DNA from 3 places in the Erwinia sp. SLM-02 genome. Region 2 is predicted to be linked to each of the others. Evidence: predicted binding sites of a transcription regulator. Region 2 holds the regulator's gene; each other region holds the start of a gene.

Region 1 (10,393 bases), 1.5 Mb from region 2:
CCGGGATCACGCCGGATGACTGGTTTTCAATGCGCTTGATCGGTGCGCCGGATTCGCGCAGGTTCGAAAGCAGGAACGCTACGCCGCCGCCGCGCTTGGAAAGCTGCAGCGCCGAGTTTACCGCACGACCAATCGACTCCATATTGTCTTCAATACGCAGCAGGAAGCAGGACACCAGCTCGCCGCGCTGCTGTTTGCCGCAGTTCAGGAAGGTGGGGGTCGCAGGCTGGAAGCGCCCGGCGAGGATCTCATCGGTCAGCGACAGCGCCAGCGCCTGGTCACCTTTCGCCAGGGTCAGCGCCACCATGCATACGCGCTCGGTAAAGCCTTCCAGATAGCGTTTGCCATCGAAGGTTTTCAGCGTGTAGCTGGTATAAAATTTCCAGGCACCCAAAAACGTCTGGAAGCGGAAGCGGCGCGAGTAGGCCTGCTCGAACAGCGCGCAAACGAAGTCGAACGGATAGGCGTTCAGCACATCGGCTTCGTAATAGCCTTCCGCGACCAGATATTGTAAACGCTCGGCCACGGAAGCGAACTGCACGCTGTTAGGAATAACGTGCTGGATAAAGTACTGACGCGTGGCTTCGCGATCTTTTTCGAACTGGATGTTGCCCTCGGCATCATACAGATTCAGCATCGCATTGAGCGCGTGATAATCAGGTGCGGCCGCTGCGGCCTCTATGAGGGTGCTGTCTGTCGCTGCCAAAATTCGGTTACTCCCTTGTAAACGTTAGCGATATCGTCGGCGGTGCCCATCAGCTCAAAGCGATAGAGGTACGGCACCTGACATTTACGCGCAATAATGTCGCCAGCGAGGCAGTAGGCCTCACCGAAGTTACGGTTTCCGGCAGCGATAACGCCGCGGATCAGCTGACGATTATTGGTATCATTAAGAAACTGAATGACCTGCTTAGGCACCGCGCCATGACTCGTGCCGCCGCCGTAGCTGGGCACGATCAGAATATAGGGCTGGTCTACCTGCAGGCGCTGAGCGCTGTCTAACGGAATGCGTCGCGCCGGCAGGTTTAAGCGGGTAACAAAACGGTGGGTGTTTTCCGACAGGCTGGAGAAATATACCAGCGTAGTCATCGCCTTAACCCCGGACGGCAGCCAGATGGCTTAACGCCTGAATTTTATCCGGGCGGAAACCGCTCCAGTGATCCTGTTCGGCCATGACGACCGGGACCTGGCGATAACCAAGAGACTTGAGAGTTTCAACGTGAGCAGGTTCGCTATCGAGGTTGATCAGCTGATAGTCGATCCCTTTCTTATCCATCGCATTTTTTGTCGCGTTGCACTGGACACAATTATTTTTAGTGTAAATAATAATGCGCATGATTCGTATTCACCTTACGGGCTGGTTAACTTAGTCTCTGGCGCGGAAATTACTGCCCGACTCGCGCCGCCACTGCCACACCATGTTGCGTGGTCTTGATGAAGTGAATACTAGATATAGTGGCCATAAAAAGCAACCACACAAGATATAGGAAAAGCGTATTTATTTAGCCAGCTTGCTCACAAGCCTTATGCCACAAGGTTTTGCGCAGATAAAAAAAATGCCCGCACTGTGATCGGCGAGCATTTGTTCAAAAAATAAACGGTACTAACGGCGGGTTGTGGTGGTGGCGATGAGTGCCCCGATGACGACGCCGAGGGCGGCGCCGATCCCAACGCCGTGCCAGGGTTTGTCACGAACATAGGTGTCCACCTGCGCGCCCGCATCCCTGGCTGCCTGAGTTACCCGGTTATTGCCCTGCAGTCTGGCGCGGGTCTCTTTCAACAGGCTTTCTGCACGGTTTCTGGCCCCTTCCACGTCATCCTTCGCTTTACTGCCGTAGGATTTCAGCAGGTCATCAAGCGTATCTGCCAGCAGTGAAACATCTTCACTCAGGTCAATATCATTATTTTTCGCTGTCCGGTTGAACATTTTCGCTCCCTGGTTTTGAAATGTACTATTAAGTATAGACAGGCTAAAAATCCGTGACGCTGAAAACCTGCGTTTATGGATTATTCCGAAAGCCTCGACTATGTGGCCTGAGGTAAGGTTGCGGGGTTTGCAGACACAGAGGAAAAAGCATGTATTTACGACCTGATGAGGTAGCTCGCGTACTGGAAAAGGCGGGATTTGAGATGGATACGGTTACCGCTAAAAGCTACGGTTACAGTCGGGGTGAAAACTACGTCTATGTTAATCGTGAGGCGCGATTGGGTCGTACGGCGCTGGTGATCCATCCGACATTGAAAGAGAGGAGCCAGGCCATTGCGGTACCGGCTTCAGATATTAAAACCTGTGAACACTATGTCCGCTTCCCGATGTATCTGGTTGGGGATTCGAACGATCACTACGGTATTCCTTACGGATTCAGCTCACGTGCCGCGCTGGAACGCTATCTGGAACGCATGTTCGACTGATTCCCCGCCCGATGAGCGGGGAGGGCGTTACTGGGCCGTTGGGCTGACCATCCCACTGCCGTTTACCGGCCTGAATTTTTCCAGATACTGATGCTGGAAAATGCACATACGGATGGTGTTGCGGTACTCCCCGTTAATAAAGAATTCGTGAATGAGTTCCCCTTCCACGATAAAGCCCAGCTTGCGGTAAATATGGATAGCCTTCTCGTTTTCTTTGTCGACGATCAGATAGAGCTTGTACAGATTCAGTACTGAGAAACCGTACTCCATCGCCATTTTTGCCGCTCTGCTGGCCAGCCCTTTACCCTGATGGCTGGGCGCGATAATAATCTGAAACTCCGCCCGGCGGTGGATGTGATCGATCTCCACCAGTTCAACCAGCCCGGCGCTGACCCCTTTATGCTCTACCACAAACCGCCGTTCGCTCTGATCGTGAATATGCTTGTCATAAAGATCGGAGAGTTCAACAAAAGCTTCATACGGTTCTTCAAACCAGTAACGCATCACGCTGGCGTTATTATCAAGCTGATGAACAAAACGCAGATCCTCACGTTCCAGAGGCCGCAGCTTAATGCTGTGATCGGCAGACATCGCAGACATAAAAATTCCTTTAGCTAAGGCAGTATTGCCCCGGCCAGTATACCTGCTGCGGGCAGGCAAAAAAAATGCGCCCGCAGGCGCATTAAGAATTCAGCAAGGTTGTACCGCTATCAGAAGTTGTAGCCGACAACCAGGTAGTAACCAAAACCGTTAGATTTGACGTGGAACGGACCGTTGCCGAAGTTCAGCTCGGTGCCATCGTTCCACTGGCCGCCGTTGTGGAAGTAACGCGCCACGAACGAGTAGTGCCAGTGATCGTAGCCCAGTGACAGAATATGACTGGAGGCGATAGAGTTGCTGGTGCGCGCTGGCGCGGAGTTGTCGCCCAGATCGGAACCCCAGTCAAAGTTGGTGAAGCCGATATAGCTCAGGTTACCGCCCCACAGGCTGGTGATCGGCACAAAGTATTTCACCTTGAAGCGATAGCCATCCCACTCATTTTCGTTAGCGGCACCGTAGTTCGCCCACTGATACTTCGCATAAACGTTCAGCGACAGGCCAACGTCCGAATGCGTATCGATATCGGTACCCAGACCCATGTACCAGGTGTTCTGGCGGTTAGCGCGGTTGTCACCCATATCGTAGATATAGTTGTTGGCGAAATACCACTCTTTGAACGGACCAAAGCCCAGGTTAGTGCCGGTCAGTTTATCGATAGAGAAGCGGGGTTCAATTTCCATAAAGAACGGGGAACCGTTATCCCATGCGCCCTTATCGTTACCGTTGCCCACGCCGAAGAATTTAGGCACATCGATGTAACCGTAGAAATCAAACCAGTCTTTTTTCGCGAAGGCTTCATATTCCAGGTAAACATCGTTGTTCAGCTGAGGTCCGAAACGGGTGTGGTAGCTTCCTACTACGTTGACGCTCTGGTGCCACCAGTCGGAAACGTATTCAGGGCTGCTGCTCGTATCTGCGAAAGAGGAATGGGTATAAGAGAGCGCTGCCAGCGCGCCAGCCATCATAATTTTATATTTCATTATTTTACCACATGCTCAAAGACCATCCTCTGCAGCCAGCGCGAGGGTCAGGTTGGGTTGATTAAGACACCTAATCCGGGGCTAAAAAGATTGATAAAAGCACCCGTCAGTAATGTTGCGGCAGTGTGCCGCTATCCGGCTCTAAGGAAATAGAGATTGCTCACACTTGTCAAATTCTGTTTCATTTCAAATCAGCTAAAATGTGATGTGTGTCACATTAATAGTCGTTCAGTAAGGGAACTTTCCGCTTTACGTCAATGTGGTGATTAAGTCAGCAGCTAAACGTTTGCCTGCGGTAAGCGCCTTCAGGAAGGGGAGGAATCTGACGAAAAGAGGGCGATGGCGGTGTGAGTAAACGTAATCAAAGATAACTTTTTATTATGGTTTTTCGGATTGGACGGGTGAATGCCTGCTCAGTTACAGCGGTAGCGCAGGCTGGCCAGATGGCGGAGGTCGGCAGACTTAGCTCGCTGAGCCAGCGCGGGGAAATCGGTGAAAAGGTAGTGTGATTCCGGTGGAGGCAGGTGGGCCATCGCCCGTCCCCGCCGGATTTCCAGGCGGCCATAGCGGGCAAGTGGAATACCGTGAAAGTGGGCGGGCAGTGTCAGTCTCAGAGCCGGAACCCCTTCCCACGCTCGTGAGGGCATCCGCCGTTCACTGACATCATAGTTTCGGTAGCGCAGCAGAAATTTATCCGGCAGGCGGCAGCGGCTGTTCCACCACAGGCGGTCCAGCATATCAAAGTTAAAGCGCGTACCGGCAGGGGATTTTGCCCCAAGCTGCGCCAGCGCCTGAGGGATCAGTGTGCTCATGGCCTGCTGGTAGCGCGACACGGACGCGCCCCCACCGGCGTTGAGTAAGTCAATCGCCACGCGGGTACCGAGCAGGTTGGAGTAGAGATCTTCCGGAGAAAATGCCGACACGCCCTCAGAGAAGCCCGGCACCGATTCAAAGCCATACCACTGCGCCACCTCATGCCATGCGGCAAGTTCGAAGGCCAGATGGGCGGCGAGGTAAACCGCCAGACGATAGCGGTCGGTCGCGCTGGCCGGTGGAGTGTAAGTAAACAGGCGAATTTCGCGCTGTCCCAGCTCGTCGTCAAGTTTAAGTGTGGTATCCAGGCCCATCCGCGGCCAGATGTGGCTGAACAGCCAGAGCGTGTTATCGGCGCTGTCGCGCAGATGCGCCAGATCGATAAACCCTCCCCGGCGGGTGTAGATCAGGCCGTTATGCTCGCCGTTAATGCCGAGCAGGGTGCTCAGCGTATCCAGAAAGCTTGGATTGAAGTGATGCTGTCCGGTATCCGCGGCGGCCACAACATTATCCAGCTGATACCACGGCACCGGGATGCCAAACAGCTTTGCCCGAAGATGATAGCCAAAAGCGCAGCAGGGTCGCAGACCCCCCGGCTGCGGCAGGGGGCGGGGCAACAGCCACACTCGCGGTGACTCGCCTGCCGGAAGGCTGAGATCCGCCAGCGGAAGGCGCGTGCGGTTAACATGATGAGCCTGGCAGTGGGTAAGGAGAAGCGCAGGTAACAGCAGCATAAGACGCCACCAGGGGACAATCAAAATGCCTCCCCAACCTGAAAGTAAAAGCCGGAACTGTGCTGCCCCAGGCCATAATCGAGCCGAACGTTCATGTTTTTCTTGAATTCGAAGCGGTACCCGGCACCTATCGACGGCAGCCAGTGCCCGTCCAGGACTTCACTGGGTTTGTCTGACATATTCCCTGCGCCAATCCACGCCACCACTCCGTGACGCCAGCTGAGTTTTTTACGCCATTCAAGCTGACTGCTCAGCATATTACGGTCGCGATAGCGGCCTTCGTAATAGCCGCGCAGATGATGGCTGTCACCGAGCAGCGATTGCATGGTCCAGGGGACGTGCCCCTGGGTAAAACGGCTGTAGACTTCCCAGGCTATGAGGCTGGTATCGTTAATGGCATGGTAAACATCGTACTGCGCGTCGAAAGCATCAAAGCGATTGTCGCTGGCCAGCGCCGGAGTGTACCAGGTCCAGGCAAGATTCAGCGCCTGCCCGCGCGATGGGTTCGCGACAAAATCCCGCGAATCATAGCTGAAGAGCAGGCTGGCACCTGAACTCAGAATATGCCGCGACTCATCCTGATGGTAGAAGCTGCCGTTGGGTTTATGCTGCAGCGAGGACGCACCCTCATACGAGAAAGACCAGCCCACGCCGGCGTAGGTGTGGTTAGCCAGCTGATAGAGGATCCTTGGTACGCCGCTGAGTTTGGTTGAGTCGTAGGACTGCTTGCCCCGCTGCCCCCGGCCAGCCCGATACCCCTCTCCCCAGTAGTGCAGCGGCCTGCGGCTGAGATCGCCTGACAGGTAAAAGCGCCAGCGGTCATTGTTGATAAACGTATAATTCTCATAGCCGACGCCAAAGGCACCGGTGGAGCTGGCAAAGCCGGTAAAAGACAGTGAGGAGAGCGGCGTATCGCGCTGGCGATCGTCCGGCCGGTACAGCCCGACGGCCGCCACCCCGACGCCGACGCCCAGCTCTGGCGTATAAAAAGGGCCGGGAACAATACCCCAGTCAATGGTTTTACGCGTATCGGCCTTACGATCCGCACCGAGCTTATTCAGAAAGCGATCGATTTTTTCCCGGCTGGGAATGACGGTGGCCTGACTCATCGGGGAGAGGGTCATCAGGCCACAGAGAAGGAAGGTGTTAAACCGCATGTTCAGAAACGAAACTCTCCGCCGACCATAAAGCTGTTACGGTTGGAAAAGCCCACTTCACTGGTGATATTAAAGTTACGGGTCAGCTCATACTGTCCACCGACCAGGATATTCCACGGAGATTTAAGATGCTGCTTCACCCGGAAACGTCCTTTATCGTCTGCGTTAACAAAATTCACCAGGCTGCTGAGCTGCGTTGGCATATGCAGATCGCTGATATTACCTCTGAAGTCCTGATCGACATCCTGATACATCGTGCCCACCCACAGGCTGGCATGGGTAACCGGAATGGAGAATCTCTCTACGCCGGGCACGGTAAAGCGATAACCGACGCGTGGAGTAAAGGTAAACGCAGAAATATTACCGTCCAGAATGTCAAAATGCGTTTCGGTATAGTTGAAGTCCATGGTACCGAACCAGTCATGATAACCGTAGGCCAGCGTGGTACCGCCGCCCCAGGTGGTTCCTTTAAATTTCAGCGTAAAATCCAGATCCTTCAGCTCTGGCGGGCAGCCTGCATCCGTAATGCAGGCACTGACGCTGGAAACGGAGCGCCCTTTGGTGTGCCCGACAATGCCGTAAACATTCATAAAGGGAAACAGCCACGTGTCCAGCCTGGCCGTATCGGTTTTACTTTTTTCACGAGTGTGCCCGACGAGAATATTAAACATATTATCGACCGGGATCGGGCTCATTCCGGGGAACAGGCTGGGGATTTTCAGATTGGAGAAATCGATACTCTTAACTTTGATATTCTGGTGAATATTCATATGGTTGTAACCAATACCATACGGATCCGGCAGATCGTAGCCTCGATCCCGTAGCTCCTTGCCAAAGAAGGGCAGAGGGCCGGTTGTTTCACCAAAAAGATCCGGGGCTCGCTCCCTGGGCGGCGTGGTGGTTGCCACCGAGGGGGTCAGTGGGTCGCTGTGATAATCGTAAGAAGGTGCATCTTTTTCCATAATGGGTACGGCGGCTTGTGTGACCATGACGGGCGCTGAGCACAACAAAATACCGCAAAGCGTATACGCTTCCCTGCAGTAAACCTTTCTCATAGTTCCATTCCATTTGAGGCTATGCCATAAAGAATGCATCATAATTTAATAATGTGTGTTTTATTAAAACAGAAAATGCGGGTAATTATAAGATTATGATTTTTATGAATAATAAATTGTTTTGGGTTTATTTCTTCGCTTTTTTTAATTCTAAATGATTAGGCTGAATCTTAAATATAAATTGTAAGGCGGGGCGCTCAATTTCAGGGAAATAAAGCCGGAATAAACCGACGAGCGGTACTTCCGGCATAGGGGGGCATTACGCCGAAATAAAGCGGCGCAAAAGTTGCAAAACCAACGGCAGTTCGTTCATACCGTTACGGCTGAGGAAATGCCCACAGTCGGGCAGCGCGTAGAAAGGGGCGTTGAGCTGCTGACTGAAGCGTAGCGAGAGTACGGGGGGAACAATATCGTCGTTGAGCGACGCAATAACCGCACGGTGCGGTACCTGCTGCACAACGCGGGATGACTCAAACGGCAACGACATAAACGTGTCCAGCTCGGGCAGCGGGGGCACCGCCTCGCTGAAGCCTGCCACCATAATCACCCCGGCGGCATCCTGCCCGGCGGGCTGTCGGTTCAGATAACGCAGAGCGGTGATGCAGCCGAGACTGTGGCCAACAAACCAGGTCTGGCTGTCCACTTCGCCAACGCATTCCGCCAGCGCGGCCTGCCATGCCTGGTCCTCGGGATGCTGTGAGTCCGGCAGTGCAGGGACGGTGACCGTGAAACCCAGCGCCTGGGCTTCACGCTTCAGCCAGTCAAACCAGTGATGGTGCGGGCCGGCCGTATAGCCGTGAACGATAAACAAGCGAGGTGCTGCCATGACGTTTTAGCTCCAGTGAAGGGGAATTGCCCAACAGCATAGCGGGATAACGCGGCGATCTCACTTCCAACTGGGCTGGCCCTTCGCAATGACCAGCAGAGGCTCCGCCCGCTGCTGGTAAGGTTGGCGTAATACGATGCGGCTGGCGAATTTATCAATACCGATCTCATCTTCCAAAAGGCGATCCATCAGATCCTGAAACATAGACACATTCGGCGCGATAATTTTCAGCAGATAATCGTAGCCACCGCTGACGTTGTAGCATTCGACGATTTCACGGTACTTGCTTGCACCCATCTCAAACTTGCGAAAATCAGCGGGGTAGTGGCTGCTGAGGGTTATTTCAGAAAACACCACGACGTTGCTGCCCAGCTTGTCCAGCGCGATTTTGGCACTGTAGCCCGCGATGACGCCGCTCTGCTCCAGGCGTTTGGTTCGCGTCAGACACGGGCTGGGACTGAGGCTTATCGCCTCAGCCAGTTCCAGGTTTGAGCAGCGGCCCTCGCGCTGAAGATGCTCGAGTATTCTGAGGTCTGCGTGATCAAGGGATTTTGAATTTGGCATAAACTGACTATACCACAGGCGTTAACGGCTCGGCACGTGCCGCCATCGCTTCCGTCAGCGCCTCGTCGAGTGCAGCGATCACCATTCCGGCCTGCTCTTCGGTCAGGATCAGCGGCGGGCGGATTTTCAGCACATTGTGTCCCTTCGCGCAGGCGCTCAGCAGGATACCTTTCTGCCGCATCCGGTTAACCACCTGGCTGGTCAGCCAGCGATCCGGGGTGCGCGCATCGCGATCGGATACCAGCTCCACCCCCACGAACAGGCCCGCACCGCGAACGTCACCGATGGCATCGTGCCGTGCCTGCAGCCCGGAAATCCCCTCAAGCAGAACGTTACCGACCCGTCGCGCCTGTGCAATCACATCATCCCGTTCGATGGTCTGCAGTACGGCCAGGGCCGCAGCGCAGGAGACGGTATTGCCAGCAAACGTATTGAAGTATCGCGAACGCTGGCCGAACTCCTCCAGCACATCGGCCGTTGCCAGCAGGCCGGCTATCGGCTGACCGTTACCCATCGGCTTGCCGAGGGTGACGATATCGGGAATAACGCCGTGGCGCTGGAAGCCCCACATGTGCTCACCGGTCCGGCCAAAGCCGGGCTGCACTTCATCGGCAATGAACAGGCCACCGGCCCGTTTGATCGCCTCGACCGCGCCCTTAAGGAAGCCCACCGGGCCTGGCAGAATGCCGTCGCTGGTGAATAACGAGTCGACAATCAGCATCGCAGGCTTGATGCCGTGACGCTGCAGATCGGCGATGGCGGCTTCAACATCCCGGGTAAAGCGTTCGTTCAGATCGCTGCCTTCAGCGTGATAGTCACACGGAGCAGGCACCAGGCGCACATGCGGCCCCAGATCGACCGAGGTGCCCAGCGAGGGGGAGAACTGGGAAACCGCGTCGGTAATGCCATGATAAGCCGTCTCGGTCACGATAACCCCGGTGCCGCCGGTACGCAGCTTGGCGATACGGTAAGCGAGATCGTTCGCTTCGCTGCCCGTACAGGTCAGCATCAGGTGGGCCAGGTTAGTTTCCGGAACGGTTGCCAGTAACCGTTCGGCCAGCTCAAGAATGGTGTCATGCAGGTAGCGGGTATTAGTCGCCAGGGTCTGAACCTGTCGGCAGATCGCTTCACTGACCGCCGGGTGGCAGTGCCCAAGCGACGTCACATTGTTGTAAACGTCCAGATAACGGCGTCCATCGGCATCAATCAGCCACGCACCTTCACCGCGTACAATATGCAGTGGGTGCTCATA
Region 2 (10,393 bases):
GTGATTAACGCACGCGAAGCCGATTTCGATCTGGTTGAACTGCACTCCGCTCACGGTTATCTGATCCACCAGTTCCTTTCCCCGGCCTCTAACCAGCGCGACGACCAGTACGGCGGCAGCATTGAAAATCGCACCCGTTTCGCACTGGAAGTGGTTGATGCCGCGATTGACGGCTGGAGCGCCGATCGCATCGGCATACGCATTTCGCCGCTCGGTCCGTTCAACGGGCTGGATAACGGGGAAGATCAGGAAGAAGCGGCGCTGTATTACCTTGCCGAACTGGCTAAACGTAATCTGGCCTACCTGCACATTTCTGAACCCGACTGGGCCGGCGGCAAGCCTTATACCGAGAGCTTCCGCAAAGCGATCCGCGCGGTGTATCCCGGCGTCATCGTCGGTGCCGGCGGTTACACGGCAGAAAAAGCCGAAGACCTGATTGAGCGCGGACTGATCGATGCCGTTGCCTTCGGCCGTAGCTACATCGCTAACCCGGACCTGGTCGAGCGCCTGCAGGCCGGTGCACCGCTGAATGAACCTCGCCCGGAAACGTTCTACGGCGGCGGGGCGGAAGGCTACACGGATTATCCTGCATTAGGTTAATTACGCTAAATCTGGCGGCGTAATCATGTTATAATAGACTGTTTTAATAGCGATAATTGTTGCGCCGCTCGCGGTCGTACTGATTATCGCTATACTGTTTTTCTAACGTCATCCGCCGATGACGCCAAAAAAAAGAGGATGTTATGCGTTTACTTCACACCATGCTGCGCGTTGGCGATCTGCAACGTTCCGTTGATTTCTACACCAAAGTGCTGGGCATGCGCCTGCTGCGCACCAGTGAAAATACCGAGTATAAATATACCCTCGCCTTCGTTGGCTACACCGAAGAGAGCGACGGTGCGGTTATCGAACTGACCTACAACTGGGGCGTGGACAGCTACGATCTCGGTAACGCCTACGGCCATATCGCGCTGGGCGTGGATGACGTCGCGGCAACCTGCGACCGCATTCGCAACGACGGCGGCAACGTCACGCGTGAGGCCGGCCCGGTTAAAGGCGGCACCACCATTATCGCCTTCGTTGAAGATCCGGATGGCTACAAGATTGAACTGATTGAGAATAAACACGCCGGTCACGGCCTGGGCAATTAAGTTCCCCCGAGGGGGCTGCGGCTCCCTCCTTCTCACCTGCCTGCTGCATCACGTAGCAAAGTTTGCCATAATACGCCCTGCCTTTTTGCGCCAATGAGAAGCTGATGTCTGAACTAAATGAACTGAATACGCTGAGCAGCCGCTTTCGCGGTTTCTATCCGGTAGTGATCGATGTGGAAACTGCGGGATTTGATGCCAAAACGAACGCGCTGCTCGAAATCGCCGCCGTCACCTTAAAAATGAATGAAGATGGCTGGCTGGAGAAAGATGAAACCCTGCATTTTCACGTAGAGCCTTTTGTCGGTTCAGTTCTGCAGCCGGAAGCCCTGGCCTTTAACGGCATCGACCCCAGCAACCCACTGCGGGGTGCCGTCAGCGAATATGAAGCGCTGCACGCTATTTTTAAGCTGGTTCGTAAAGGGATTAAGGACACCGGCTGCAGCCGGGCGATCATGGTGGCGCATAATGCCACTTTCGACCTCAATTTTATGAATGCAGCGGCGGAACGCGCCAGCCTGAAGCGCAACCCTTTCCACCCGTTCGTCACCTTCGATACGGCAGCCCTCAGCGGACTGGTCGTTGGTCAGACCGTGCTGGCCAAAGCCTGTATCGCCGCCGGAATGCCCTTTGACAGCAGCCAGGCGCACTCCGCGCTTTACGATACGACGCAGACGGCGGATTTATTCTGTGAGCTCGTCAACCGCTGGAAACGCCTTGGCGGCTGGCCGCTGGCGGTGCCGGAAGCGGAGTCCTGAGTCGGCTGCTGCCCACGGCGTGCCGTTAAGCACGCTCCGCACGAAAGACGGACGAAAAAAAACCCTGCGATGCAGGGTTTTTTTTATGCAGTCGCTTATTCCGCAGCCGGTGCCGGGTATTTCTGCGCGGTCTCTTTGATCAGCTGCTGCAGCTCGCCGCGCTGGAACATCTCGATAATGATGTCGCAGCCGCCGACCAGCTCACCGTCTACCCACAGCTGTGGGAAGGTTGGCCAGTTAGCGTAAGCGGGCATCTCTGCACGGATATCCGGGTTCAGCAGGATATCAACGTAGGCAAAGCGTTCGCCACAGGCAGAAAGTGCCTGTACGGCCTGTGCGGAGAATCCGCAGCTTGGCAGCTTAGGTGAGCCTTTCATATACAGCAGGATTGGGTTTTCTGCGATCTGGCGCTGAATTTTCTCAACAGTACTCATAAATGACTTCCTCAGTACGATACTTCGTGTTTAGTTATTGTAGCGATTCTGCCCGGCCGTTGAAAACGACATTTTCTGCAGGCCCGATGAACAGAGCGCAACAAATTGCAAAATTATGAAAACAAAATAACATTTTCCTATCATCGTTGCAGCGTTTCTCGATGCCGGTTCACGTTTTACTGCTGAGTTAACCAGCTGATTGCGCTTAATAATTCATCATTTACTTAATCTGTCTTATTGAAACAAAAAACACCTTACCTTTTGTTAAGAAGTTAGATTAGAATTGCCCTAACCCCTGCAAATTGCAGAATTCTTTTCCGATTGCCATGCAGTCATTACACTGAGTTTAACTGTTAATGGGAACGTTGCGTTTAATCATCACGCTTGGCATGCTGGCCTTCGCCCAGCTGTTCTTTAATCTGGCGCATGCATCGCCTCATGCTCCCGTTAACGCTAATCAGCACAAAGTTGACCACAACACCGCACGTGAGGATGAGCGCCGCAAGCGTCGCCCGGTGAAAGCCGCCTCAACCAAAAAAGTTAAAGAACCCCTCGTTAAAAAAACCAAAGCGCCCGCGCTTAAACAAGCCAAAGTCTCTGCGTCCCAAAAGGCAAAGCTGAAAAAAAGTCAGGAAGCCACTGCCGCTCGCGAAGTGAAAACAACGCGCATCGGTAAAATGGAGAAAAAGCGCTACGGTCGCGAGCGTCTGGCATCATTACAGACCAAAAAAGGCAGGAAAGGCCCGCTGCGCGCTATCGAGCGTGATGAAGTTGAGTCGCCTGAATCCCCGCTTAAGCTGAGTAAGGCGCACCGCGCCCGCTACCAGAAAGCGCGTGAAACCGCGATGAACAAGCTGATGGGCCAGCTCGGTAAGCCCTATCAGTGGGGCGGCACGTCGCCGCAGACGGGTTTCGACTGCAGTGGGCTGGTGTGGTATGCCTATAAAGATCTGGTGAAATTCAAAATCCCGCGCACGGCAAATGAAATGTATCACCTGCGCGATGCCGCTGCGATCAAGCGCGACAAGCTTGAAAAAGGTGACCTGGTGTTCTTCCGTATCAACGGCCGCGGCACTGCCGATCACGTTGGTGTGTATCTTGGCGGTGGGAAATTCATTCAGTCGCCGAGAACCGGCAAAGATATCCAGGTGAGCGCGCTGGGCGATGATTACTGGCAGGAGCACTACATTGGTGCCCGTCGGATGATGACACCCAAAACCATTCGCTGATTGCGCAACGCCGGATGCAGATGCAAATCGGGAGGAGCCTGGCTCCTCCCGATTTTTTTAGTGCAGAATAGCCGTGAAGCTAAATGCAATAATCATCAGAAGCGCACCCACCGTGGTCAGCAGTGAGAATTTCAGATCGGTACTCATCGTCTCTCCTTAATAACCCTGTAAAATGTATGCACAAAGATTTTCCCACAGTTACCCGTAAAAATCTCGTTTTCTCTGCGCAGCCTTGTTAGAATTCCTCTTTTCCGTTGCGCAACAGCAGCGGAAACGGTTTTTGCCAGCTCTGCAGTCACTCTACGGACGATTTTTTCCCCTTTCCGACCCGTTGCGGCAGCACCCAAACCATTTTGGTCTGGCGGGAAAAGGCTGCACCCAGGCAAACGTTTAACCAACCTGTTATCAAATAGTTACGATAACACCAGGAGTATAAGTTTAATGGCAACAATTAAGGATGTGGCAAAGCGAGCCGGGGTTTCGACCACTACGGTGTCCCACGTAATTAATAAAACGCGCTTTGTAGCTGAAGAGACTCGTGAAGCGGTATGGGCAGCAATTAAAGAATTGCACTATTCCCCCAGCGCCGTGGCACGCAGCCTCAAGGTTAACCACACCAAAACTATCGGCCTGCTGGCAACATCCAGCGAAGCACCCTACTTTGCCGAAATCATTGAAGCCGTGGAAAACCGCTGCTTTGCCAAAGGCTATACCCTGATCCTTGGAAACGCCCATAACGACCTGAATAAGCAGCAGGCTTACCTGTCGATGATGGCGCAAAAGCGCGTCGACGGGCTGCTGGTGATGTGCTCTGAGTACCCGGATTCCCTGATCGCTATGCTGGAAGACCACCGCAATATCCCGATGGTGGTGATGGACTGGGGTGAAGCGCGCGGCGACTTTACCGATACCGTACTGGACAACGCCTTTGAGGGTGGCTATCTGGCCGGGCGCTACCTGATTGAGCGTGGACATCGCGATATCGGCGCAATCCCGGGTCAGCTGGAACGCAATACCGGCGGCGGACGCCATGCCGGTTTTCTTAAGGCACTGAACGAAGCCGGCATCACCCTGCGCGAAGAGTGGCTGGTTCAGGGCGACTTCGAACCCGAATCCGGCTATCGGGCCATGCAGCAAATCCTCGGCCAGAAACAGCGCCCTACCGCTATTTTCTGCGGTGGGGACGTGATGGCGATGGGCGCGATTTGCGCGGCCGATGAGATGGGCCTGCGCGTTCCGCAGGATATTTCGGTGATCGGTTATGATAACGTGCGCAACGCGCGCTATTTCACCCCGGCGCTGACCACGGTGCACCAGCCGAAAGAGCGGCTGGGAGAAACCGCCTTCGATATGCTGCTTGACCGCATCACCAGCAAGCGTGAAGAGCCGCAGACTATCGAAGTTCATCCTTCACTGATTGAACGCCGTTCCGTCGCTGACGGTCCGTTCCGCGACTATCGTCGCTGATCCCATCCGGCCCGGCCGTTCGCTCAGGCGGACGGTTCACACAGCCATTCCGCATTCAGCGTTTCGCTGTCGCCAAGATACTCCAGCAGCCAGCTCAGCGCGGGTGAGGCGCTCTGTTCCGACCAGCTCAGGCAGCAGGGGCTGATCGGAAACGGATTCGCCAGCGCCAGTTCGGCGATCCCTCCCTGAGCGATCCAGGTTTGCGCAAAGTGCCCCGGGATCATCCCCACGCACAGCCCGGCACGCAGACAGTCCAGGGCGCTTTCCCAGTCCGGGACCACCAGCCGTCGTTGATTATCCAGCGTCCAGGTGGTGCGTTTTGGCAACGATCGCGAGGTGTCTTCCAGCGTCATGGAGGGCCACTCGCGCAGCAGGTCGTCACTGAGCGGCCCCGGCTGTGCCAGCAAGGTATGCCCGCTTTGCACCACACAGCGCCAGTTCAGGCTGCCCATATCTCGAAAGGCAAAACGCCCCCCTACCGGCACCGCCTGGGTGGCACCGATCGCCACATCCACGCGCCCATCCGCCAGGGCATCCCATACGCCGTTAAACACCTCGGGGAATATATGCAGTTCCATGTCGGGAAAGTGACGATAGAAATCGACGATAAGCTGGCGGGTGCGCTGCGGTCTGACGATGCGATCGACGGCAATATTAATCTGGCCACGCCAGCCGTTTGCCACCTGCTGGCAGCGCCGGCGCGTGGAAAGCATTTTTTTGATAACAGAACGCCCTTCCTCGCTGAATACGCGCCCGGCCTCGGTCAGTACCACATCCCGGTGGCGGCGCTCAAACAGGCTGACGGCCAGCCACTGCTCCAGCTGGCGCACCGTATAGCTCACGGCGGAGGGGACCCGGTGAAGTTCAGCCGCCGCGGCGGTAAAGCTGCCGGTTCTGGCCACCGCTTCAATCACTTCCAGAGAATGTTCTGACCACATAATTTTTGCCTGCAAAAATTTTCAACGCAACCGACTAATATTACCGTTTCACAAGCCCAACTGCATCCCTTTACACTTCCAGCGAAAAAAAACTGCCCTCTACGAGTCAACTATGCCCTCAAAATTCTTTATTGTTTATCTGGCCCTGCTCAGCATGCTGGGTTTTCTTGCTACCGATATGTACCTGCCCGCTTTTGGCGAGATGCAGCAGGATCTGGCCACCGGTTCGGGTGCGATCAGCGCCAGTCTGAGTATTTTTCTGGCCGGCTTCGCCTGCGCGCAGCTTATCTGGGGATCGTTATCCGACCGTCTTGGGCGTAAACCGGTGCTGCTGGTGGGGCTTGGGCTGTTCGCCATCGGCTGCGCGGCGATGATGTGGGTTGAATCCGCAGCGTGGCTGCTCTTTTTCCGCTTCCTGCAGGCGGTGGGCGTTTGCGCTGCCGCCGTCAGCTGGCAGGCGCTGGTTGTCGATCGCTACAGTGCCGCGCAGGCTAAACGCGTATTCGCCACCATCATGCCACTGGTCGCGCTTTCCCCCGCGCTGGCGCCGCTGCTGGGCGCCTGGCTGCTTGAGCATTTTTCCTGGCGGGCTATCTTCGTTGCACTGCTGCTGATTAGCGTGGCGCTGTTGGTCCCAACGCTTCGCCTTGCAGGCCGGGCATCCGCTGAAAACACCGCGCCGCAGGGTCCGGCACCCGGCTTCCTGATGCTGCTGAAATCCCCGGTTTACAGCGGCAACGTTCTTATTTTCGCCGCCTGTTCCGCCAGCTTCTTCGCCTGGCTTACCGGCTCGCCGTTTATTCTTGGCAATCTGGGCCTGTCACCGGCCGATATCGGCCTGAGCTACGTGCCGCAGACCATCGCCTTTTTGATTGGCGGATTTGGCTGCCGTGCGCTGCTTAATCGGTTCTCCGGCGGCCAGCTGCTGCCGTGGCTGCTGCTGTGCTTCAGCCTTGGCGTGATTGCACTGTTCATCTCCGCGCAGCAGCAGACGCCGTCATTGTTCAGCCTGCTGGCGCCGTTCTGTCTGATGTCGATGTCCAGCGGTGCGATTTACCCGGTGGTGGTGTCCAGCGCCCTGCTGCCCTTCCCGCAGGCCACGGGTAAAGCCGCGGCGTTGCAAAATATGCTGCAGCTGGGGATGTGCTTTATCGCCAGTCTGGCGGTTTCAACATGGATTGAGTCACCGCTACACACGACCGTGTTTGTCATGTTACTGACCATTTTACTGGCTACAATTGGCTATCTGATACAGCGCAAAGCCGCCAGGAAAATGGCATTACAAACGATGGAAAATCCATGCTGATATGCAGTAAAATCACTTGGTTAGCATGCTAACAATAATGCATTGAATATTGTCTGACGGGAGCATATACTCGTCAGGCACTACAAAATAACAAGTTACCAACATTTAAAACCGCAGATTGCTTTAGCAATGTCCGGTGTTTTTTTCTGACAAGGCTGTCATCTTCTCGTGTTACGTCTGTTTCAGCCTCTGTCGGTTATAATTCAATCCTCTGTTAACGTCGGATATCAGACTGCGGCTCTGCCGTGAGTTTTCTCATAGACTTGTAGAATTTGACTATTCTTTTCTCGGGTTTCAATCACACAGGGTGATGGAGAAGCTAATGAGTTCATCGTGTATAGAAGAAGTGAGCCTGGAACACAACCAGTGGTACCGAATTGTCCAGGAGATGTTGCGCAAGGCTGACATAGAAATAAACGGTTCCCGTCCATGGGATATCAGAATCACACATCCGGACTTTTTTAAACGCGTGCTGCAGGAAGGCTCGCTCGGTTTGGGTGAAAGCTATATGGACGGCTGGTGGCAGTGCGATCGGCTGGATATTTTTTTCCAACGCGTGCTGCTGGCAAAACTCGATCAACAACTCCCCCACCATTTCAAAGATACGCTGCGCGTTGCCGCCGCGCGTCTGACCAATCTTCAGTCGCGTAAAAGAGCGTGGATCGTCGGTAAAGAGCATTACGATCTCGGTAATGACCTGTTTTCACTGATGCTTGACCCGTATATGCAATATTCCTGCGGTTACTGGAAAGAGGCAGAAACGCTTGAGCAGGCGCAGGAAGCAAAGTTGAAAATGATCTGCGAAAAGCTCCAGCTTTCACCCGGTATGTCGCTGCTGGATATCGGCTGCGGCTGGGGTGGGCTGGCGGAATATGCCGCTCGCCACTACGGCGTCAGCGTGTTTGGGGTGACAATTTCTGCCGAACAGCAAAAGATGGCCCAGCAGCGCTGTGAAGGGCTGGACGTCACCATTCTTTTGCAGGATTACCGCGATTTAAATCAGCAGTTCGACAGAATTGTTTCGGTAGGGATGTTTGAACACGTCGGTCCTAAAAATTACGCGACCTATTTTTCCGTCGTCGACCGTAATTTAAAACCGGACGGTATTTTCCTGCTGCATACCATCGGAGCGAATAAGACCGATGAAAATGTGGATGCGTGGATCAATAAATATATTTTCCCTAACGGTTGCCTGCCCTCTGTGCGGCATATTGCCAACGCCAGTGAGCCACATTTCGTGATGGAGGACTGGCACAATATTGGTGCCGATTACGATCTGACGCTGATGGCCTGGTATCATCGATTCCTGGCTGCCTGGCCGGAACTGGCGGATAACTACGGCGAACGCTTTAAGCGCATGTTTAGTTATTATCTTAACGCCTGTGCGGGTGCCTTCCGCGCGCGTGATATTCAGCTGTGGCAGGTGGTGTTTACCCACGGCGCTGACGGCGGGCTGCGTGTGGCACGCTGATACCGCTGCCGCGTGAGATGACGGCGGATAATGGGGAGCATTAGAGGTTGTCTTAGTACACTACGGCATTGATAAGATTATTAAGCCGCTATCTTTTTAGATAGCGGCTTTTTTATCACCAGGCCGCCTGCACTGCGCGTTTAAAACAGATCCACTGTATCAAGCCGAAGACCCGTTTCATTTTACTCAGCCGCTTCCTCAGCGGCCGCCGCCGCCAGCAGCAGCGACGCTTCACGCTGTGCCAGTACGCGTTCAACGGTTTCGACAATCGCCTGGGTATGTGGATCGATCTCAATATTCACCCGGTGGCCCAGACGCTTGGCGCCCAGCGTGGTTCTGGCAAGGGTTTCTGGGATCAGATGCACGCAGAATCGGGTTTTGGTAACTTCCCCCACCGTCAGGCTGATGCCGTCAATGCCAACAAAACCTTTATGCAGAATGTATTTCATCTGGTCGGCGTCCTGCACCTTAAACCAAATTTCCCGGTTGTTTTCTGAGGTGATGATTTTGCTGATTTCCGCCGTGGTCATAATGTGACCCGACATCAGATGACCGCCAATTTCGTCGCTGAATTTAGCCGCGCGCTCAACGTTTACCGTATCACCCTCTTTCAAATCGCCGAGGTTGGTAATGCGTAGCGTCTCTTTGACCAGGTCAAAACTCACGCGATCGCCGTTAACTTCCGTCACCGTCAGGCAGCAGCCGTTATGGGAAACCGACGCACCCAGCTCCAGCCCTGGCAGCAGGGCTTCCGGCATTTTAATAATGTGGGTGCGAAAATTGGGTTTCTCTTCAATTGCCAGCACTTCAGCCGTGCCCTGCACAATTCCGGTAAACATAGCTTTGCCTCTGTTAATTTGTTGTCGCTGGCACTAGTTTGCCCTGGCTGCCGCGTAAAGCCAACTTAACTGAAACCCGTTTGCGTGACGTAAAGAGCTATTCTTTCCTCTACTTATTGGCTAATTCGTCTGCAAACACTACACTAAGCGGCCTGCTATGCTGAGGCGAAGCGTCAACGCCGCCTGTTCTCCAGCTAAAAACCTCCACAAGTAAAATAAAGGTGTATTACGTGCAGAAGTACCTCACAGAGGCGCGCCAGTTATTAATGCTGGCAATTCCCGTGATCCTTGCGCAGGTTGCGCAAACGTCAATGGGCTTTGTCGATACGGTGATGGCCGGTGCCGTTAGCGCCACGGATATGGCCGCCGTCGCAGTGGGAACCTCTATCTGGTTGCCTACCATCCTGTTTGGCCACGGGCTGATCCTGGCGCTGACCCCGGTGGTTGCCCAGCTCAACGGTTCGGGCCGACGCGACCGCATTGCCTGGCAGATCCGCCAGGGCTACTGGCTGGCGGGATTTTCGTCGCTGATTATCATGGTGGTGCTCTATAACGCGGGCTATCTGATTGGTGCGATGCATAATGTTGACCCGGCGCTGTCGGCCAAAGCGGTCGGCTATCTGCACGCGCTGCTGTGGGGCGCACCGGGCTATCTGTTTTTCCAGGTCGCTCGTAACCAGTGCGAAGGGCTGTCCAAAACCAAGCCGGGCATGGTGATGGGCTTTATTGGCCTGCTGGTGAATATCCCGGTTAACTACATCTTTATCTACGGCCATTTTGGTATGCCCGCCCTCGGCGGCGTC
Region 3 (10,393 bases), on a different contig from region 2:
ATTCCATGCGCCGATAAACGCCAGCAGCCCGGTGGTGACCAGCGACGGCCCCATAATCGGCGCGAAAACGCGGGTAATAATGGTCCAGGTACTGGCACCGTCGACGATCGCCGCCTCTTCCAGCTCCACCGGGATGGCGCGCATAAAAGTGGTCAGCACCCAGACGGTAAACGGCAGTGAGAACGTGGTGTAAGAGAGCACCAGCGCGCCCAGCGAGTCGTACAGCCCCATAAAGCGCACCAGTTCGAACATGCCGGACAGCACCGCCACCTGCGGAAACATCGAAACGCAGAGGATGGTGAACAACAGGTATTTGCGGCCGCGAAAGCGGATCCGCGCCAGCGCAAACGCGGCGGTAATGGAAACCAGCAGGCACAGGCCCACCGTCAGGGTCGCCACCGTCATCGAGTTCAGCAGGCTGCGGGCAATGCCGCTTTCCATCAGCGCGTTCACGTAGTTGCCCCAGTTCAGCCCGTCCGGCAGATAGCTGACGCGGAACAGGTCTTTCCCTTCGCGCAGCGAGGTCACTACCGCGTAATAAAACGGGAACAGGCAGAAAATACTGGCCAGCGCCGCGCCGGAAAAAATCAGCGCCTTATGGCCCATTCGCTGCTGGTGACGGCTCAGTTTCATTTGTTCTCTCCGTTATTGAAGCGGCCTGCGGCCAGGAAGCAGGCGGCAATACCCGCGACCATCATGAACACCAGCACCGAGGCGGCAGAGCCGGAACCCATCTGCTGATAGCTGACCATCAGGTCGCGGGCATAGCCGGAAACTGATACCGTGGCTTCGCTGTTGGAGGTCAGGACGTAAATCAGGTCAAACACCCGCAGCGCATCCATCACGCGGAAAATCAGCGCGACAATCATCGCGGGCATAATCAGCGGCAGCGTGATGCGGCGAAAGCGCTGCCAGGCGTTAGCCCCGTCAACCCGGGCGGCCTCATACAGGTCGCCGGGGATCAGCTGCAGCGCGGCCAGCAGCATCAGCGCCATAAACGGCGTGGTTTTCCATACGTCGGCGATAATCACCGCCCACATCGACAGATGCGGTTCTGCCACCCAGGCCAGCGGCGTGCTGATAACGCCCAGCTTCAGCAGCAGATCGTTCACCACGCCGTACTGATCGTGAAACATCCAGCCCCACATCTTGGCGGAGACGATAGTGGGGATGGCCCAGGGAACCAGAATGGCGGTGCGCACCAGGCCCTGACCGCGAAACTTCTGATTCATCAGCAGCGCCAGCAGCATGCCAAACACCAGCTCCAGCGATACCGACAGCAGGCTGAAGTGCAGCGTATTGCCCACCGCCAGCCACCACTGCGGATCCGCCAGGATGCCGAAACGATGGCCGCCCCCGGCGAAGTCCAGATAGTTAGCGAAGCCGACGAAGCGATACTCGTCCGGCGTATCCAGCATTGCATCGGTAAAGCTGTAGAACAGCGTGCGTAACAGCGGCCATCCCGCGACCGTCGCCAGCAGCAGCATGGCGGGTGCCACCAGCAGCCAGGCCACGCGGCTGCGACGCTGCTGGTGATTCAGTTTGCTGCGTTTCGCCGAGGTTACCGCGTGCGGCTCCGGCGTTGCCGTCAGGGATAAGGAACGCGTTTCATCTTTCATCGTGCAGGCTCCGGTAGGTTTACAGGGCGATATCAGCGCCACTCTCTGGCTTTGATTCTTTCCAGCCGCTGTTGCAGACCAGCGACCGCCGTTGCGCCATCGCTGCTGCCGCGAAGCACGTTAAAGGTGGCGTTGTAGATGGCCCGGGAAACCTGGGCGTACTGTCGCTTGGTCTGGGTGGCCGGGCGCGGAATGGCTCTGGCGAAAATCTCCTTGAAGCTGGCCAGATAGGGCACCTGAGCCAGCACCTGCGGATCGTCATACAGCGCGGTGCGTGACGGCGGCCAGCCCATCAGCGTCAGTCCTTCGCGCTGTGATTTGGCATCGCTGACGATTTTCAGCAGTTCGAAGGCGGCATCAGGATTTTTGGTGTAGGCGCTGATTGCCCACTGCCAGCCGCCAAGCGTGCTGAGTGAACGGCCTTCATCGCCTGCGGGCAGCGGCATCAGCCCAACTTTGCCCTTGATTGCGCTGCTGCTGTCCTGAGTCAGAACCCAGGCATACAGCCAGTTGCGCATAAATAGCGCATCGCCGTTCTGGAATACCGCGCGTGACTCCTCTTCCATGTACCCCAGCGCGCCGCGCGGCACGATGGTGCCAATCCAGCCCGCGGCTTTGTCCAGCGCCTGCGCCGCCTGCGGGTTATTGATGGTGATCGCACCGTCCTGAGTAATGAAATCGCCGCCGCTCTGCGAAGCCACCCACTCCAGCGCATTGCAGGTCAGCCCCTCGTAGGATTTGCCCTGAAATACCAGGCCCCAGAAGTTTTGATGTCCGGCTTCGCGCTCCTGCTGCTGAATGCGCGCGCTGATGCGGGCCATCTCATCCCAGGTTTTTGGCGGCTGTTCGCCGTAGCGCTCAAGCAGATCTTTGCGGTAATAGAGCGCACCGGTATCCAGGAAGGCGGGAACGGCTTTGACCCGACCGTTAACGACATTGTTTTGCCAGGCCGAAGGGAAAAAATCGTCGCGCATGGTGCCGACGCGATCGGTGAGATCCAGCAGGTGCTTGTTCAGTACGCCAATCCAGACGGTATCCGCCTGAAACAGGTCGATGGCGCTGCTGTCTTTTGCCGCAAACAGCTGCTGAAACAGCGACAGTTTTTCATCGGAGGCGCGGGGGAGATCGATAAATTCCAGCCTGTGGCCGGTCTTCGCTTCAAAGCGCTGCTTAACGTCATTACAGAACTGGCGGCCTTCCCTGCTGGGAGGGCATTCCATGCGCAGGGTATCGGCCAGGGTAGGAGCGGATAGCAGCGCCGCCGCGCAGACAAGCAGGCTCGGAATCACTTTTCTCATGACGTCCTCTCAGTTAGCGGCCGGGTGCCGATACCGGACAAGCTAACGAAAGCGGATCATTGAAGGAAATCGATTTATTTGGCTATGCTATAGAAAATATCTATGTCACTTGCGGAAAATATGATCGTGGACAAAATTTTGCGTCAGTTTATCGAAGTCGCAACGTTTGGAAATGTGAGCCATGCGGCAAACAAACTTTGCCTGAGCCAGCCAACGTTGACCCATAACATGAAGAAACTGGAGGAGAATTTAGGCGTACAGCTGCTGGAACGCACCTCAACCGGGGTGAAGACCACGGAATTTGGTGAGCTGCTGCTGGAACAGGCCCAGATGATGCAGCGCATTTACGATAACACCCTGATTAAGCTGGCCTCGATAAAGGCCCGGCAGGGGCAAAGCCTGCGGATGGGGGCCGGGCATGCCTGGTGGTATATGTTCGTGCGCGACAGCTTTAACGCCTATCGCACCCTTCACCCGACGGTCAATATTCATATCGACCTCGGCAACCACCTGCGCCTGATGGATCTGCTGCTAGGGGGCGATATCGATCTGTTTGTGGGGCATGAAATTAAGGGGTTAAATCCGAAGGCGGGCATCAGTTTTCTGCCGCTGTTCAGCACCCGCGACAGTATGTTTGTCCGCGGCGGGCATCCGCTGCTGGGCAGGCCGGTGGAGGAGTACGAGCTGCTGGGTTATCCCTATGTTGAGCTGACGCCGGACGAGAGCCGCTACCAGCACATGATGGATGATATGCAGCCGAAAAGGCAGGCGCGTAATCGTCTGCACCTGGCGGAACGGGTGATCTGGTCCACCAGCTCAATGATGTCGGCGGTGGATATGATTAACGATTCCGACGCGATGATGCTCAGCTACCCCTCGTGCATGGCGGGGTATTTTGCCCAATATGGGCTTGAACCGCTGCAGCTGGCAGAAGAAAGCCAGCCGTGTACGGTCGGTATCTATCTGATGCGGGAAAAGGCCGATGCGCCCCAGGTGGTGCAAATGCAGGAACTTTTACATCAGTACCTTGGGCAGGTTCGCCACCTGGTCACCTAGCTACTTTTCGCCAACGAGCTCGACCAGCGCCTGATACAGCGGCCGCGACTGGCCTGGCCCCATCACCAGCTGGAATTCGGTAAGCTGCGGGGCGACGGTGACCTCCAGCAGCGCTCTGACCGCGGGCTGCTGCTCAATCGTCGGGCGATCTAACTGACCGTTATCATGCAGCCTCAGCCGGACGCGGCTGGCGCAGTAGCGTAACGCGGCGAGGTTATCCGCGCCGCCCAGTGCCGCCAGAACGGCGGTAGCAAGTCGTTGGTGTTCCATGATCTCTCCTGACCGGTGCCTGTGCTGTAGCAGCATAGTGTCAGGGAGGGGGCGAAGTGAAATCGATTTATTCCCGCCGGATATAGACAGTTTCTATACCCGGCGCTGGCCCGGCCGTTAGCGCGTCAGCTGCCAGCCTTTTTCACGCCACAGGGCGGGAAGCTGTGCCATATCGGTAAAGACGGTGACCAGCGGATGGTCGATAGCGGGGTTGTGCGCGTCCGCGCAGTAGTAAAACACCGGGATACCGGCGGCGATCCCGGCTCTGGCTCCGGCTTCGGAATCATCGACCAGGATGCAGTGCTCAATCGGGATACCCATCTGCTGTGCGGCATGATGCATCAGTTCCGGTTCGGGCTTCCAGTGCTGGATATCGTAGCCGCTGTAGAGGCGATCGTTGAAAAACGGCAGCATCCCGGTCAGGCCCAGCGAGTGCTGCATTTTCGGCACCGTGCCGTTGGACACTACGCACATCGGCACCTGGATGCTTTCCACCAGCGCGTTAGCCCCGGGGATCGCCTTCAGCTCCAGATCGAACAGTCGCGCTACTTCCGCTCGGTAGGCCGGTTCCAGCACCTCGACCGGCGTGGTCAGGCCGTGCTGTTCGCAGACATCGGCGACGATGTCATACAGCTTTACGCCTTTATATTTCTCGAACATCTCCTGCAGCGAAAGCGTGACGCCAAACTGCGCGAAGGTATTCACATAGCCCCGGGTACAGAGCACTTCGCTGTCGACCAGCGTTCCGTCACAATCAAAAAATACACACTCCACTGACATCTGTGCGTCCTTCAGGTTGGTTAATTTTTTCCCACTTTGCATAACTGTAACAGGATTGCGGTCGGGAAATGTCAATTACTGTTAACAGCCGGGATAACAGGGCGAAAACAGCGCAATCGGTTGCGAAAAAACCGGGTGATCCACATCGCAAAATGACAATTATGGGTTAGGATATCCACCGACTATTTTCTCCGCTCTGGAACCCCATAATGACTAATCCCGGTTTGTTACAACGGATTTTTAAACTGCAGGAGCATGGCACCACCGTTCGTACCGAGGTGATTGCCGGTTTCACCACGTTTCTGACGATGGTGTACATCGTTTTCGTTAACCCGCAGATCCTCGGCGTGGCCGGCATGGATACGCAGGCGGTGTTTGTCACCACCTGTCTGATTGCGGCCGGCGGCAGCATCCTGATGGGGCTGGTGGCCAACCTGCCGGTCGCGCTGGCACCGGCAATGGGCCTGAACGCCTTCTTTGCCTTTGTGGTGGTGGGTGCCATGGGTATCTCCTGGCAGGTGGGCATGGGGGCGATCTTCTGGGGCGCAACCGGTCTGCTGCTGCTGACCATTTTCCGCGTGCGTTACTGGATGATCTCGAATATCCCGGTCAGCCTGCGCGTGGGGATCACCGCCGGTATCGGGCTGTTTATCGCGATGATGGGGCTGAAAAACGCCGGGATCATCGTGCCGAACGAAGCCACGCTGGTCAGCGTGGGTAACCTTACCTCGCACAGCGTGCTGCTGGGGGCGCTGGGCTTCTTCATCATCGCAATTCTGGCATCCCGCAATATTCACGCGGCGGTGCTGGTTTCCATCGTGGTGACCACCGGGATTGGCCTGGCGATTGGCGACGTGAAATTCACCGGTATCTTCTCTGCCCCACCGCCGGTGACCTCCGTACTGGGCCAGGTGGATCTCGCCGGTTCGCTGAATATCGGCATGGCCGGGATTATTTTCTCCTTCATGCTGGTTAACCTGTTTGACTCCTCCGGCACGCTGATTGGCGTCACCGATAAAGCCGGTCTGACCGATGAGAAAGGCAAGTTCCCACGCATGAAGCAGGCGCTGTACGTTGACAGCATCAGCTCGGTCGCCGGTTCCTTTATCGGAACCTCCTCCGTTACCGCCTATATCGAAAGCTCCTCCGGCGTGTCCGTCGGTGGCCGCACGGGGCTGATGGCGGTGGTTACGGGTATCCTGTTCCTGCTGGTGATGTTCCTGTCGCCGCTGGCCGGTATGGTGCCCGCCTATGCGGCAGCCGGTGCGCTGATTTACGTCGGCGTGCTGATGACCTCCAGCCTTGCCCGCGTGAAGTGGGACGATTTGACCGAAGCCGTTCCGGCCTTTGTTACCGCGGCGATGATGCCGTTCAGCTTCTCGATTACCGAAGGGATTGCGCTGGGCTTTATCTCTTACTGCGTGATGAAACTGGGCACCGGCCGCTGGCGTGAAATCAGTCCGTGCGTGGTGGTCGTTGCGCTGCTGTTCGTGCTGAAGATTGTGTTTGTAGACGCGCACTAACCGCTGCGTTTGAGCATCAGGGTGGCCTTGCGCCACCCTGATATCAGGAATAGTCGTGCTGCTTCTCGGCGGGAAGGCTGGTTAAACGCAGTGCGCGTGGGCCCATATTCAACGAATAAACGTTAATACTCTGCAGTGAATTCCATCCTTCCGTATCGTCATATTCCCACAGCCGTAGCCGATCGGTTCCCGGAGAGAGCGCGCAGGACCATACCATCAGCGCCTCCACATCACAGATAGCCTGAATATCCGCCAGCGTGGAAGAGCGCAGCCTTCCCGAAGCGGGATGCAGGCGCAGGGCATCAAAACCGGTGTTACCTTCCCCGGTCATTTTCAAAATGCTTTGGCGGATAGTCCAGATCTGGGTACAGGCTTCTGATGGATCGTTCTGGGCATTGATCCAGGCTTTTTCACCGGAGGAGAAGGACTGCAGATGCTGCTCTAAAGTCTGACGGCTGTGCGCGCGAACAATTTCCATATCGAGTCCGGCCCGGCAGCCCTCTTCCGCCAGCAAAACACCCACCACACTCCCCGCATAGGCAATGCTGAAATCAGGCAGTTCGGGATCGGAAAAGCAGGGCCGACCGCTTTCCGTCAGGCGGATATCGGGAAGCTGGGGGATACCGTACACCCGCAGCATCAGTTCTGCCAGCAGCGTTCTGGCCGCCAGATAACGCCGACGCCGTCTCTCCGCAAGGCCGGCAGAATGCTCTACCAGCTGCAGCGGAAGTCGGTGAACCTGCGCTTTCGTATGGACAAGAGTCCATCGTGCAAAATGACTTGCCATCTGTCACTCCATGAAAATGGTCGGGTAATCATCACTGCTATTGTAAGAATAATCCTACGATTTTTCACCCGTGAATCCCTCAGCGGGCCGAAATTCGGATTAATATTATTTTCCTTGTGGTTAAATCGAGCAGAACAATACGTAATAGCAAAACTACCGGACAATCATCGCTTTTAATGCCATTAACACAGTGCAAACACCAGTCACCCGCTAAATAACGCGCTTCGCACGCTATATCATACCGTTAATTATGCATGCTGCATTTGCAGCATCAGAACAACATTTGTGCTGCAAATGAAACACATTTAGTCATTGAATATCAATCTAATTAACTGAAGTAAAAGGAAAATTACCTTTAACAATATTGGCACACATTCTGCTTATGTTTTTATAACTTAAGTGATGGTTTATTAAATTATAAATCGCAAATGGTTATATGAAAAAGTGGCAATACCCTTTGCGCCACTCGACCAGGAGAGAATGATGTCGTTATCTGAACTCACCCCAACCTCGCTGGCGGCGCTCCGGCATTCGCTGCCTTTGGCACCGATTGCTCAAACGGCCGGATCCGTAAAACCGGGCGCATCTCTACGGCTTTCCGGCATTTCGCTCTCTTTCGGTGGGGTTAATGCCTTAAGCGACGTCTCGCTGGTGGCGGAACCTTCAACGCTGCTGGCGATTATTGGCCCGAACGGCGCGGGAAAAAGCACGCTGCTGAACGTGATCTCCGGCATTTACCGGCCAGACGGGGGCGAGATAGTGCTCGACGATCGCCGCTATCGTGCAATGCGCCCCGGGCAGCTGGCCGGGGCCGGTGTTGCGCGTACTTTTCAAAACCTGGCGCTGTTTCACGGCCTTTCAGTGCGGGACAACGTCCTGCAGGGGCTGGCTTACAGTCGGAAAACGTCGCTGTTAAGTGAGATGTTTGGCCTGCCGCGCGCGCGGCATGAAACGGCAGCTCAGCATCAGCAGGCGAACGCGGTCATCAATTTCTTTGGTCTGGATGCGGTCGCGTCCAGTCTGACCTCCAGCCTGTCCTACGGTATGCAAAAGCGCGTTGAGCTGGCGAGAGCGCTGGTTGCCCGCCCCCGCCTGCTGCTGCTCGACGAACCCATGGCGGGGATGACGCGAGCGGATAAGCAGCAGCTTAGCGATCTTATCCACGAGATACGCCGCCATTTCGGCACCACCATTTTGCTGATCGAGCACGATATTGCGGTGGTGATGAGCCTGTCCGACCGCGTTGTGGTGCTGGAGTACGGGCGTAATATCGCCACGGGAACCCCGGATGAGATCCGGCAAAACCCGGCGGTGATTGCCGCCTATCTTGGTTCAGCGGCGGAAACCGCCGCGCCGGGGGCCAGAGGATGAATATTGACTGGCTGTTCCTGATTGAGGTCAGCGTTGGCGGTCTGCTGTCGGGCGTGATGTATTCGCTGGTCGCGCTGGGCTTTGTGCTGGTTTACAAAAGCTCCGGCGTCTTCAACTTTGCTCAGGGCGCGATGCTGCTGTTCTCCGCCCTCACCTTCGTTTGCCTGATCGAACGCGGCTGGTCGGTGTGGGCGGTGCTTCCCGTCACCCTGGCCGCCATCTCGCTGCTGGGCATGCTGATCGAGTTCTCCGTGCTGCGGCCGCTGGTGAATCAGCCGCCGATCGTGCTGTTTGTCGCCACGCTGGGCGTGTCTTACATCATCGAAGGCGCCGCACAGCTGCTGTGGGGAACGCAGGTTCACGCGCTGGATCTGGGTATCGACGATACGCCGTTTGAGGTCGGCGGCGTGCTGATCAGCCAGTTCGATCTGTTTGCCGCCGGGGTTGCCGGGCTGATGGTGCTGCTGCTGAGCCTGTTCTTTCGCTATACGCACACCGGTCTGGCATTTCGCGCGGTGGCGGACGACACCTTCGCCGGGCTGGCGGTGGGCCTGAATATCGGCCGCCTGTGGGCGGTGGTCTGGGCGGCCGCAGGGATGGTCGCGCTGGTCGCCGGGCTGCTCTGGGGCGCACGTCTGGGGGTGCAGTTCTCCCTGTCCCTGGTGGTGCTGAAGGCGCTGCCGGTACTGGTGCTCGGCGGGTTTGATTCGGTGGCCGGAGCGATCGTGGCCGGGCTGCTGGTCGGGCTGATCGAAAAGCTGGGATCGGTGTATCTCGGCCCGCTGCTGGGCGGCGGGATTGATAGCTGGATCGCCTACGCCGTGGCGCTGCTGTTCCTGCTGATTCGTCCTGCGGGCCTGTTTGGTTCCCACCGTTTATCGAGGCTGTAACCATGACGACGCTCTCACCGGCTACCCACCGTGTCCTGCCACGCCTGAACGCGGGAGGGATTATTCTGCCCGCCGTGGCGTTTATTCTGCTGCCGCTGGTCGGTAACGAATACCTGTTTGATGCGGTGCTGACGCCGTTTCTGACGCTGTCGCTGGCGGCGCTGGGGCTGAATGTCCTGGCGGGCTATACCGGACAGATCTCCCTCGGCAGCGCCGCGTTTATGGCAGTGGGTGCCTATGCCGCGCTGAACCTGATTGGTCGTCTGGATCTGCCGCTGCCGCTGGTTTTACTGCTGGCGGGGGGGATCAGTGCGCTGCTGGGGCTGCTTTTCGGCCTGCCGAGCCTGCGGCTCAGCAGCTTTTATCTGGCGATTTCTACGCTGGCGACGCAGTTTTTTGTTCAGTGGGCGATGAACAATTTCAGCTGGTTTTCCCTGAACAGCGCGTCCGGCGTGGTATCGGTGGCACCGCTGCATCTGGGGGCGTGGATCGTCGACAGCTCGGAACGCCGCTATCTGTTTACCCTGACGGTGGTCAGCCTGCTGACCTGGCTGGTCTGGCGGCTGGTTAACAGCTCGGCCGGCCGCAACTTTATCGCCGTGCGCGATAATCCGCTGGCGGCCCGCGTGACGGGCGTACCGGTATTACGTACCCGGATGATTGCCTTCGGCTTCTCTTCTTTCATTATCGGCATCGCCGGCGTGCTGTGGTCCTTCACCTATCTGCGCAACGTTGAACCGGCGGGTTTTAATCTGGATCGCTCATTCCAGCTGCTGTTCATCATCATCATCGGTGGATT

What was found. The regulator PurR, encoded in region 2, represses purine synthesis genes. The targets are predictions, from matches to a motif close to CANGCAAACGTTTGCNTG.
Region 1: the regulator PurR is predicted to act here: its motif matches at 4,268-4,285, upstream of PGH32_RS13120 (nucleoside-specific channel-forming protein Tsx).
Region 3: the regulator PurR is predicted to act here: its motif matches at 5,133-5,150, upstream of PGH32_RS19560 (NCS2 family permease).

Annotation. Positions count from the first base shown of each region.
Region 1 is NZ_JAQISN010000001.1:2,844,738-2,855,130, reverse strand. It holds gene nrdE (class 1b ribonucleoside-diphosphate reductase subunit alpha) at 1-682, opposite strand, end outside; gene nrdI (class Ib ribonucleoside-diphosphate reductase assembly flavoprotein NrdI) at 679-1,089, opposite strand; gene nrdH (glutaredoxin-like protein NrdH) at 1,094-1,336, opposite strand; gene PGH32_RS13135 (DUF883 family protein) at 1,604-1,927, opposite strand; gene PGH32_RS13130 (DUF2002 family protein) at 2,077-2,412, shown strand; gene speG (spermidine N1-acetyltransferase) at 2,440-3,003, opposite strand; gene PGH32_RS13120 (nucleoside-specific channel-forming protein Tsx) at 3,123-3,992, opposite strand; gene PGH32_RS13115 (DUF4056 domain-containing protein) at 4,406-5,539, opposite strand; gene PGH32_RS13110 (BamA/TamA family outer membrane protein) at 5,560-6,648, opposite strand; gene PGH32_RS13105 (hypothetical protein) at 6,699-7,685, opposite strand; gene PGH32_RS13100 (RBBP9/YdeN family alpha/beta hydrolase) at 8,011-8,577, opposite strand; gene PGH32_RS13095 (Lrp/AsnC family transcriptional regulator) at 8,638-9,141, opposite strand; gene PGH32_RS13090 (aspartate aminotransferase family protein) at 9,149-10,393, opposite strand, start outside.
Region 2 is NZ_JAQISN010000001.1:1,375,810-1,386,202, reverse strand. It holds gene PGH32_RS06430 (alkene reductase) at 1-600, shown strand, start outside; gene gloA (lactoylglutathione lyase) at 744-1,151, shown strand; gene rnt (ribonuclease T) at 1,256-1,906, shown strand; gene PGH32_RS06415 (Grx4 family monothiol glutaredoxin) at 2,002-2,340, opposite strand; gene PGH32_RS06410 (C40 family peptidase) at 2,706-3,569, shown strand; gene cydH (cytochrome bd-I oxidase subunit CydH) at 3,627-3,716, opposite strand; gene purR (HTH-type transcriptional repressor PurR) at 4,011-5,036, shown strand; gene punR (DNA-binding transcriptional activator PunR) at 5,060-5,974, opposite strand; gene punC (purine nucleoside transporter PunC) at 6,087-7,280, shown strand; gene cfa (cyclopropane fatty acyl phospholipid synthase) at 7,603-8,751, shown strand; gene PGH32_RS06380 (riboflavin synthase subunit alpha) at 8,934-9,590, opposite strand; gene PGH32_RS06375 (MATE family efflux transporter) at 9,821-10,393, shown strand, end outside.
Region 3 is NZ_JAQISN010000004.1:49,360-59,752, forward strand. It holds gene PGH32_RS19530 (carbohydrate ABC transporter permease) at 1-633, opposite strand, end outside; gene PGH32_RS19535 (carbohydrate ABC transporter permease) at 630-1,619, opposite strand; gene PGH32_RS19540 (ABC transporter substrate-binding protein) at 1,652-2,917, opposite strand; gene PGH32_RS19545 (LysR family transcriptional regulator) at 3,038-3,973, shown strand; gene PGH32_RS19550 (PTS transporter subunit EIIB) at 3,974-4,243, opposite strand; gene yieH (6-phosphogluconate phosphatase) at 4,361-5,023, opposite strand; gene PGH32_RS19560 (NCS2 family permease) at 5,233-6,546, shown strand; gene PGH32_RS19565 (4'-phosphopantetheinyl transferase family protein) at 6,590-7,333, opposite strand; gene PGH32_RS19570 (ABC transporter ATP-binding protein) at 7,817-8,704, shown strand; gene PGH32_RS19575 (branched-chain amino acid ABC transporter permease) at 8,701-9,594, shown strand; gene PGH32_RS19580 (branched-chain amino acid ABC transporter permease) at 9,597-10,393, shown strand, end outside.